3 regions of the Terribacillus aidingensis genome follow, and region 1 is predicted to be linked to each of the others. Evidence: predicted binding sites of a transcription regulator. Region 1 holds the regulator's gene; each other region holds the start of a gene.
What was found. The regulator LexA, encoded in region 1, represses DNA repair genes until DNA is damaged. The targets are predictions, from matches to a motif close to CGAACATATGTTCG.

Region 1 (3,281 bases):
GTGTAATGGTATAGCCCCGGGTGGGGTCGAGACAAACATAAGTGCATCTATGACGAATATCTCGGAATTTGGAGCTGGGCGTCAAATGACTGGTAATGAAACAATGCCGCGTGTCGGGAAACCAGCTGAAATCGCTCAACTTGCTCTTTTCTTAGGTTCTGATGAGTCAAGCTTCGTCAATGGGCAGGTCATAGCAGCTGACGCAGGATGGACTGCATACTAATAGAACGCAGAAGATGTATAACAAAACCTGAAACTATTTCAGGTTTTGTTATTTATTTTAAGATTTTAAATGTCCTTTGCGTTCTATACATGACTAAGTTCAGCCCCTTGGCGGGAATGGATCATTTCCATAAGAATCCCGTTCCCGAATACTTCCGTCTCGTCCGTGAATGAAGTGTTCGCCTTTAGTCTGCTTAGCTAGTTCTTTCCCATAATCCATTGCTTCTTTCTGCGTGACAAAACGGCCTGAAGCACGCTTTGCCCCTTCTTTCTTAACTTGCCAACTGCCATTCCCCTCTGGGGTAGTGTGATAGTTTGACATTATTCCACCTCCAATAATTGGCTCATAAGGTCTATACCACATAATCGCTATATTAATGCAAGTTAGTATGGTTCAAGCAGTTCTCTAAGTTGTCACTTATTTGTGAAATAATGTACAAACTTTTCAGGAGATTGAAAAACGATATGTGAAATAATAGAACTATAACAAGGAGGAGATCTAATGCCAAAACTACGTGTTACGTTATTTCATGAAATATTGGAACAGTTAGAAGCAGACCAACTCCAAGGAACGAAAGCAAGAGAATACCGATGCGCTGTAGGAACATGCACACCATACGATGTCGTACATCACGCAGAAGTGCTGCTGCAGGAAGGGTTCATTTCAGGTGTTGTAACAAACTCTAAGGACTATAGAGATGTTTTTATTGACGATATCTTAGTAAAAGGGCATGAGCTGTTAGCTTTGATGGGTAACCGGCGAATTCTGGATGGTGCCAAGCAGCTGCTGGGGGAGACATACGAAAAAGTGACACCAGGTATCCTTCTCGAAGCATTGAAACTGGCAATAATGAAAAGCACAAAAGGGGAGCTTGCCGTATAGGCAAGCTCCTTATTCATACAATGTGTGTTTAGCGTTTTTTAAGATAATAATCATCCATACTATGTTGTTCTCTGCGGTAGCTTCTGGTATATCCACATTTACACGAATCAGTGACACTATCAATCTTATGACGGCCTCGCAACTTGCAGACAAGCTTGTAAAACAGCTTCACGATACCACCCGCTTTCTAACTTTTGGTAATAGCATAATCTAATATACCCAAAAAGTATGTCGAAAGTAGGCAGAAACTGTGTAAATTCTATGAAAAAAAACCGGCCGAAGCCGATTTTATTGGATGGAGCGATATAAGCCTATTACTTTCCCTAAAATGCTGACATTATCCAAAATGATAGGATCCATTGTACTGTTTTCCGGTTGCAGTCGTATCTGATTTTCTTCTTTGAAGAAACGTTTCACAGTCGCTTCATTGTCCTCAGTCATCGCCACAACAATTTCTCCGTTTTGAGCCGTTTGCTGCTGTTTGACGATTACCATGTCTCCGTCAAGAATACCAGCTTCAATCATACTTTCCCCAACAATGACCAGAACGAATATATTGTCATCCGGACCTACTAAATGGCTAGGTACAGGTACATATTCTTCTATATTCTCCACTGCAGTAATTGGAATACCAGCTGTTACCTTTCCGATAACGGGAGCATAGTTTGCCTCACCGCGGGGAATATCTGTCTGATCATCACTATCCAATGATAATACCTCGATGGCACGCGGCTTTGTCGGATCGCGGCGGATAAGACCTTTCTTCTCTAAACGGGAAAGGTGGCCGTGAACGGTAGAGCTTGATGCCAAGCCAACTGCTTCGCCGATTTCCCTGACGGATGGCGGGTACCCTTTATCGAGTACCTGCTCCTTTATGTATGCTAGAATCGCTTCCTGTCTTTTCGATAGTTTTATCATGTATCGAACACCCCGTGCATATATTTTTATTACATAGAGTATACCATGATAGATTGCAATATACAAACATCCGTTCGAAAAAAAGCCTTGACTAGAACCTATGTTCGTATATAATGGAATTAATAAAGAGAACGCACGTTCTTAAAACACGGAGGGGTCTACCATGTTCAAAAAACTAGCGAAATCAGATCTATTCTATTATGTGCTTTTCGGCTTCACGCTTTTCTTCTTATACTTTACACTTATAATGAGCGTCTAATTAGTCGAACTGAGAGGGTACATCAATGAAAGCAGTCATCTATTGCAGAGTAAGTACAGAAAAGGACGAGCAAGCAAGCTCGATTGAGCGGCAGCGCGAGGAGCTCATCAGTCTTGCTGCGTCCTCCGACATAGAGGTTATCGATATCATCGAAGAAAAGCAGAGCGGTTATGACATCGAACGGCCGGGGATTTTTCGTATGCTGGATTTGTTCACAGCGCGTGAAGCAGACTGTCTTCTCATTCAGGATGAGACAAGATTAGGCAGGGGAAATACAAAGATTGCCTTGTTCCATCATCTTCAAAAGCTAGAGGTCAAGGTTTATACGTTAAGCCAGCACGGCGAATTCCAGCTTTCGGAATCGGATGGTATGGTACTCCAAATCGTTGGTATAGTCGAGGAGTATCAGCGGAAGATTCATAACATGAAAATCAAACGAGGTATGAGAAGGGCAATCGAGGCCGGATATGATCCAAGTAAAAATCTGAGCAATCAGCAAGCTGCACCGGGCAGAGAGCGGATTGACTTTCCGATTCAAGAAGTGATCAGGCTGCGAAATAACAAGCTTACTTTCCAGGAAATCAGCTCTGTTCTGCGCGGTATGGGCTTTCATGTATCGAAGGCAACCGTACATAGAAGGTACCAGGAATATCTTTCGCTTGAATCGGAAGACGCTAGCGGGTAACATAGTGTGTATCAACTTTAATGCTTAAAGGAGCATATACACATGTTAAATAAAGACAAATTAGCACGCCTCAATGCGTTAGCAAATAAAGCAAAGGCAGAAGGACTCAGCCTTAGCGAACAGAAAGAGCAAAAGGAACTAAGACAGGAATATCTGGGAAATGTACGTTCTTCATTCAAAAACCAGTTCAAGTCGATGACAGTTATGGATCGTGAAGGCAATGACGTAACACCAGAAAAAGTAAAAAAATTACGTGAAGAGGAATAAGAAGGGATGGCTGACTCTATGTACAGCCTTTCCCTTCTTTTTCTATA
Region 2 (3,281 bases), 1.7 Mb from region 1:
GACGATATGCTTACTTATTGTTTTTAACCTGTTTACAGCAAAAGGTGCTGCGTTTGGGGAAGATATGCTGGCAGCCAATGCCATCCTGATTCAGATTCACTATATGATGGCGTATTTCTTTGATGGCTTCGCTAATGCGTCCAGCATCGTGGCCGGTCGGGCGCTTGGGGAACGCAATGAAAAACTCTTTTCGCAATCTCTGCGTCTATCTCTGCAATGGGGGCTTGGTATCGGGGTGACGCTTGCGCTTCTGTTCCTTGCTGGCCAGGAGTGGATCTATCCTTTGTTCTCCGATCAGCAGCGCATTATCGAGCTGACTGGCTCCTATGCCAACTGGCTTGTTCTGTTTCCGATCGTCGCCAGCCTTGGCCTTGTCTATTATGGCGTTTTCACTGGCGTAACGGAAGTACGCTTTGTCCGCAACTCCATGATTCTTGCTGTCCTGCTTTACTTAGCGGCGCTTTATGCCCTGCAGCCACTCGGCAATCATGGACTATGGATCGCCTTCCTGCTGTTCAGTCTCGGTCGGTCCGTCTTCCTTATCATGTATGTACCAAAGCTGCGCCGGCTGTTTCAGCAGACGGCAGCAGCTTGACTCAGGCCTGATGGCCTCCGATTTTCGTACTGCGTTCAATTGTCATTCCGGCAGCTGTATGGCTGCTGGCACGCAGAATGGCGGTCGTACCAAAGCGCGCCCGAATCTGATCCATCGTCCGACTCAAATCCTTCTGCTTGCTTTTGTCCTCAAACAAGCTGAGCTGCGTTGCTTCTTCTTCGTATAAATTGGTCAGGGAGACAGACACCCGTCTGACTTCGTGGCCTTTTTGGTAGTACTCATGAAATAGTTCGAGGCAAAGCTTATACATATCCGTCGTCAGATTCGAAGGGCTCGTAAAGGAACGGGACCGGCTGAAGCCGCCGCCATGCTGACTGGCATACCCAACAGCCAGATGGACTGTATTGCCTTCCTTCCTATCTCGTCTTGCCCGTCTGCAGGCCTCCTCGCATAGCTCCAAGATGATGGTCGGAATCTCTTCGCCACGGTAATTACGCAGCAGTGTAATGCCGTGTCCGTAGCTTTTCTGCTCCTGTTTGACGAAATCACCGAGCACCTCGCTCTCATCGATTCCCCATGCATGCCAGTATAATTGCTCACCCATCACACCATACCGTTTCTTGAGATGCTCCAAGGAAGTATGAGCAAGATGCCCAAGCGTGACAATACCCATCCGATTCAAATTCCGCTGCATTCGTCGTCCAATCCCCCAAACATCCTGTATCGGGACCGGCCACAATAAGCGCGGCACATCCTGATAATGGCAAACAGCAATACCAGAGGTCTGTTTCTTTGCATGAATATCCATCACGACCTTGGCCAGGAACTTGTTATCTCCGATTCCAATGGCCGCCGTAACACCGAATTGCTCCAGGATATCCGCCTGCAGCTTGGCCGCTGTCTCCTCTGCAGTTCCATGCAGCTTTTCCGTGCCATCAAGTGTCACCCAGAATTCGTCGACAGAATAAACATGGATCGCTTCCATCGGCACATACTCATGCACTAGCTCGGTAATTGCCACCGAAACCTCCAAGTAATCCTTCATATGTGCTTCCGCAATGACGAGTTCCGGATCTTCCGGCAACTCGAAATAACGGCTCACATTGCTGACGCCATGCTTCTTCTTCAGCGCAGGACTAGCAGCGAGCACAATACTACCCGGCCGCTTCGTATCCCCGACCACTGCAAGCAGTGTCGTCATCGGATTAAGGCCGCGTTTAACGCATTCCACACTTGCATAGAAGCTCCGCATATCCACACACAATACCTCATGCTGCTGAAATCCGCTATAATCCATCTTTACCACCTCCAAAGGGAACAAATGTTCTTACTTTAGATTACCCGATTCGAGGCAGTTATAGTAGCTGTAATTTTTGGATAGGGAGGAAAAATGAAAAAAGATTGCTCTAAACAAACAATTATATCCCCTCTATTTAGCAATATAGTTATATAAAGGATACCAATTAGTTGTCAGAGGAGTTCATTATGAGGATTTGGTTGATTTTCATTATATAGTAGGAATCTTAATACAGAACAGCTTCCTTATGATTTGGTTCTAGAGGGACATATTAAATGGTTTTACCTAGCTATATTTATTAGTCAGCTGGGTGCTATATATTCAATGAAAGAGGATCAAAAAGACCAAGCAGCGCATTAACGGTTCTGCTAATAAATGAACTGCGTCCCAAGTAACCCTCAACTTTTGGGACGCAAAGAAGTAACCGGTATTTTTCTAGGTTTAACAATTCCACACTACTCTTATCAAATAAAGAAATGTTGCAGCGTCGTACGGATACCGGCTGCGTAAGGTGTTCCGCATACCTGACTATGCTTCTGTTTCGCCTCCTCTGTTGCATTAGCAACAAGGAAACCATTTCCTGCATATCGCAGCATTTCAAGGTCATTTCCACTGTCTCCAAAAGCATAGATCTGCGATGGCTCCACCATGCAATGATTTGCCAAGAACTGAACGGCCGCTCGTTTTCCAGTCCTTAACGGAATGAAATCCACATCATATGCCCCGTCTGGGTCTCCTGCCAGTGGATTGCATGCGTTCACATTCAATCCTACCTTAGCTGCAGCGGCTGCCTGCCTTATACGATGCATTACCTCAGCCAAATCATCTTCATTAGGAAAGTAATAATAGTTCTTTTTGTACGAGCTCTGCCCATGCATCGTCTGTGGCTGTAACGCTATCCCATCCAAAGAGAGCATATGAATCAAATCCTCTACAAGCTGATTGAATTCTTCTTGAACAGGTAAATGCTTTTTCCAATCGTATATCTCCTTTAGTTCTCCACCAGCTGTTAGTTGGTACAGTTCCGTTCCTAGATTAGCTGCAATGAAATGGGGCATATAAGTCAAATGTGCACGCTCCATTTTAGCAGCCAGGGAATTACAATCACTTCCGGTAACCCATGCAATCTTCACATGATACTGCCTGGAAATCTGATCTAGATAAAGTTCCATAGCATGCAGATCCTCCAGCTGCCCTTTCTCACAAGCATGAGGAAAATAAGTCTCATCAAAATCAAAACAAATAAGTGCCTTTGTGCTGTCGGTACTAGCAAAGCATTTTTTCACACTCATTATTCAACCACCTCCCTTCCTACCATAAGAGATGGGAACGTTCCCAGGTCAACAAGAAAACAGGTATGCTATGATAAAGCTACATTCAATGTCCAAGGAGCTGGTTGAATGCCTACTATAAACGACATCGCAAAGA
Region 3 (3,281 bases), 470 kb from region 1:
GGCCAGTCAGGTCAGCAAATGCAGGGTGATTGGGGAATGCAAGGAGGCCAGTCAGGTCAGCAGATGCAGGGTGACTGGGGAATGCAAGGAGGTCAGCCGGGTCAGCAGATGCAGGGTGACTGGGGAATGCAAGGAGGCCAGCCGGATCAGCAGATGCAGGGTGACTGGGGAATGCAAGGAGGCCAGTCAGGCCAGCAAATGCAGGGCGACTGGGGAATGCAAGGAGGTCAGCCGGGCCAGCAAATGCAGGGTGACTGGGGAATGCAAGGAGGTCAGTCAGGCCAGCAAATGCAGGGTGACTGGAATATGCAAGGAGGTCAGTCAGGTCAGTCAGGTCAGCAGATGCAGGGTGACTGGGGAATGCAAGGAGGCCAGCCAGGCCAGCAGATGGGAGTACCTTATAACCCACAAAACCAAGCAGCACCTTATTCCTATCCACCAGCGACGATGCGCTCTTGTTGCGGTCCGGATATTCCTTTTCCGGCAGCACCGGAATTTACGCAACAACAGCCGGAATACAGAGATCCGTACGGTGTGCAGCAGCCGCTCGCCGATTTCTATGAGCCTACACCTGCCCAAGATTTGCCGGGAGATGAACAAGAAAATAAGTAAAATAAAAAAAGCCCCTTTTTCCGTTGAAGGGGCTTTCATTTATAATATACCATGTTCCTCGAAAATGCGGTGCATATCCTGGCGATACTTATCTTCCATAGCAAGTACTTCTGCTTTGGACAGACCTGCGTGCTGAATGTGATTTCTAAGTATCAAGGTCGCTTTTTCTTCTGAGAAAACGCTCGCCATGTTTGCTTCGCTTTTCGCTTCCACGTAGTGGAGGTACTTTTGCTGCGTAGTGTTTCTCACTTTTATCCCGCCTTTGTTTAACTTTCTAATCCTTTACCACATATAATCGAAAAGAAAACCAAAAAAGTGTCGGTCAAATCATTTTTTTTCAAAAAAACGGATAAAGAAGCGCTGACAGGAAAAAATGAAGGCAAAAGCAACGGAATAGGGGTGGAAGATCATGAGGAGATTCTTAGTCTTTTGTTTGCTTTTCCTTTTATTCGTTCCGAGTATAACAGCGCAAGCTGCGGATCCAGTAGAAGTAAAGGTCGTACTGCAGCGTCAATATATAGATGGCAAGCAGACAGAGGTAACCCATCAAGAGAAAATCTATGCAATGGAAGATTTCTGGTCAACCTATCATGATTGGCAGCTTGTTTCCCAGAAAGAAGGTTTGGTTGTATTTAAGCAAGAAGTAATGGATATCTCTCCTTCATTAAAGAAGAATGGATATTTCGGTATTTACAAAGGGAAACTGACGATATTCGAAGGCAGACCGATTGACCAGCAGGCAATCCAATCGTTTTATCAGATAAATAAGGGCAAGCTGGAAAGCCATCAAGCGGAAGAACTTGAAGATGGGATCAAGATTCAATCCAGAGAAGTCTATGAAGATGTACTGGAAGCATTCCGTTCCAAAAACGATATAGCACCGATGCCAAGTTGAAAGGGTCGTCCCTCAAGAGAGGGAGGTCCTTTTCTTGTTTTTCGCCATTAACCTTATACGAACATACGCTTGTGTGGTAAAATAGAAGCTAGTTATTGATTCAGGTAGGAGAGAAACAGCATGATAGCGTATGTAAAAGGAAATATTACTGGAATTACAGACGAAGCGGTGCTTGTAGAGGCACACGGTGTAGGTTATGAGATCATCTGCCCGAATCCTTTCCAATTCCAAATGGAAGAAGGCAAGGAGGCGCTTGTCCATACATATCATTATGTACGGGAGGATGCCCAGACTTTGTTCGGGTTTAAAAATACAGAGGACAAGTTTTTGTTTCAAAAACTGCTAGGGGTATCTGGTATCGGACCTAAAAATGCCCTTCAGATTTTAGCAGGGGTCAATGTCGAGGAATTTGTTGCAGCAATCGAACGGGAAGATGATAAGTTCCTGACTAGCTTCCAGGGTGTCGGTAAGAAGACCGCACGTCAGATGGTGCTCGATTTGAAGGGTAAGCTTGTATATATGGTATCGCTTACTGCAATCGAAGCATCTGCAGGGACAGAAAGCAATACATCTAAGAAACGCCTTGCATTAGCTGATGCAGAAGACGCAATGCGGGCTCTTGGATACCAGGAGCGGGAGATCAAAGCTGTATTGCCGCAGCTGAAAAAAGAAGACAGCGACAGTGCGGATCACTTGATCAAGAAAGGCTTGGCTTTGTTAAGTCAAAAGAAATAAAGGAGTGCGAAGATGGAAGATCGCATGATAACGAACGAATTGAAACAGGAAGACGAAGTGATCGAGCTCAGTCTGCGCCCGTCCACCTTAAAGCAATACATCGGCCAGCATAAAGCAAAGGAAAATCTGGCAATCTTCATAGAGGCAGCTAAGATGCGGGATGAGCCGCTTGACCATGTATTGCTCTATGGACCACCAGGTCTGGGGAAAACAACGATGGCGTCGATCATTGCCAATGAAATGGGCGTGTCTTTCCGGGCAACAAGCGGACCGGCAATTGAAAAAGCGGGTGACCTGGCAGCGATTCTTAGCTCACTTGAAGCAGGCGATGTGCTGTTCATAGATGAAATCCATCGTTTGCCAAGAGCGGTCGAGGAGATACTCTATCCTGCTATGGAAGATTTCTTTTTGGACATTGTGATCGGAACCGGACCGAGTGCTAGAAGCGTGCGTCTCGATTTGCCGCCATTCACATTGGTTGGCGCGACGACGAGAGCTGGATTATTATCTGCACCATTAAGAGATCGTTTTGGTGTACTGAGTCGCCTTGAATTCTATAATACAGAAGATTTGGCGAGCATTGTCGAGCGGACAGCGGTAATTTTCGATGTCGAGATTGAACCTTCTGCTGCCAACGAGGTAGCATTGCGTTCAAGGGGAACACCCAGGATTGCCAATCGGCTCTTGAAACGGGTGCGCGATATATCCCAGGTCAAAGGGGAAGACTATATCACGCAGGAGACGACCCATGCAGCGCTTAATCAGCTGCAGGTAGATGAAAAAGGCCTTGATCATATCGATCATAAGCTGCTGACGACTATCATGGATCAATTCCGCGGAGGCCCTGTCGGACTAGATACGATCAGTGCAACAATCGGGGAAGAATCCCAGACGATTGAGGATGTATATGAACCGTATTTGCTGCAAATTGGATTTATCCAGCGAACACCGCGCGGACGGGTTGTAACTCCGCTTGCCTATGTCCATTTCAACCGGGAGGTGCCAGGGGCTTGACCGGCATTGGAAAAATCTTTATTCT

Region 2: a site for LexA is predicted at 1,871-1,884, ahead of ABXS78_RS17550 (DNA polymerase IV). Genes of this name have one in related genera too.
Region 3: a site for LexA is predicted at 1,566-1,579, ahead of ruvA (Holliday junction branch migration protein RuvA). Genes of this name have one in related genera too.

Annotation. Positions count from the first base shown of each region.
Region 1 covers NZ_CP159996.1:1,561,916-1,565,196, forward strand. The annotation lists gene ABXS78_RS08320 (SDR family oxidoreductase) at 1-223, shown strand, start outside; gene ABXS78_RS08325 (DUF2188 domain-containing protein) at 323-544, opposite strand; gene ABXS78_RS08330 (hypothetical protein) at 725-1,105, shown strand; gene lexA (transcriptional repressor LexA) at 1,394-2,023, opposite strand; gene ABXS78_RS08340 (recombinase family protein) at 2,308-2,967, shown strand; gene ABXS78_RS08345 (DUF896 domain-containing protein) at 3,010-3,234, shown strand.
Region 2 covers NZ_CP159996.1:3,401,555-3,404,835, forward strand. The annotation lists gene ABXS78_RS17545 (MATE family efflux transporter) at 1-595, shown strand, start outside; gene ABXS78_RS17550 (DNA polymerase IV) at 597-1,853, opposite strand; gene ABXS78_RS17555 (HAD-IIB family hydrolase) at 2,318-3,145, opposite strand; gene ABXS78_RS17560 (LacI family DNA-binding transcriptional regulator) at 3,254-3,281, shown strand, end outside.
Region 3 covers NZ_CP159996.1:2,031,389-2,034,669, reverse strand. The annotation lists gene safA (SafA/ExsA family spore coat assembly protein) at 1-612, shown strand, start outside; gene ABXS78_RS10795 (hypothetical protein) at 652-861, opposite strand; gene ABXS78_RS10790 (BofC C-terminal domain-containing protein) at 1,022-1,507, shown strand; gene ruvA (Holliday junction branch migration protein RuvA) at 1,628-2,242, shown strand; gene ruvB (Holliday junction branch migration DNA helicase RuvB) at 2,255-3,256, shown strand; gene ABXS78_RS10775 (DUF2905 domain-containing protein) at 3,253-3,281, shown strand, end outside.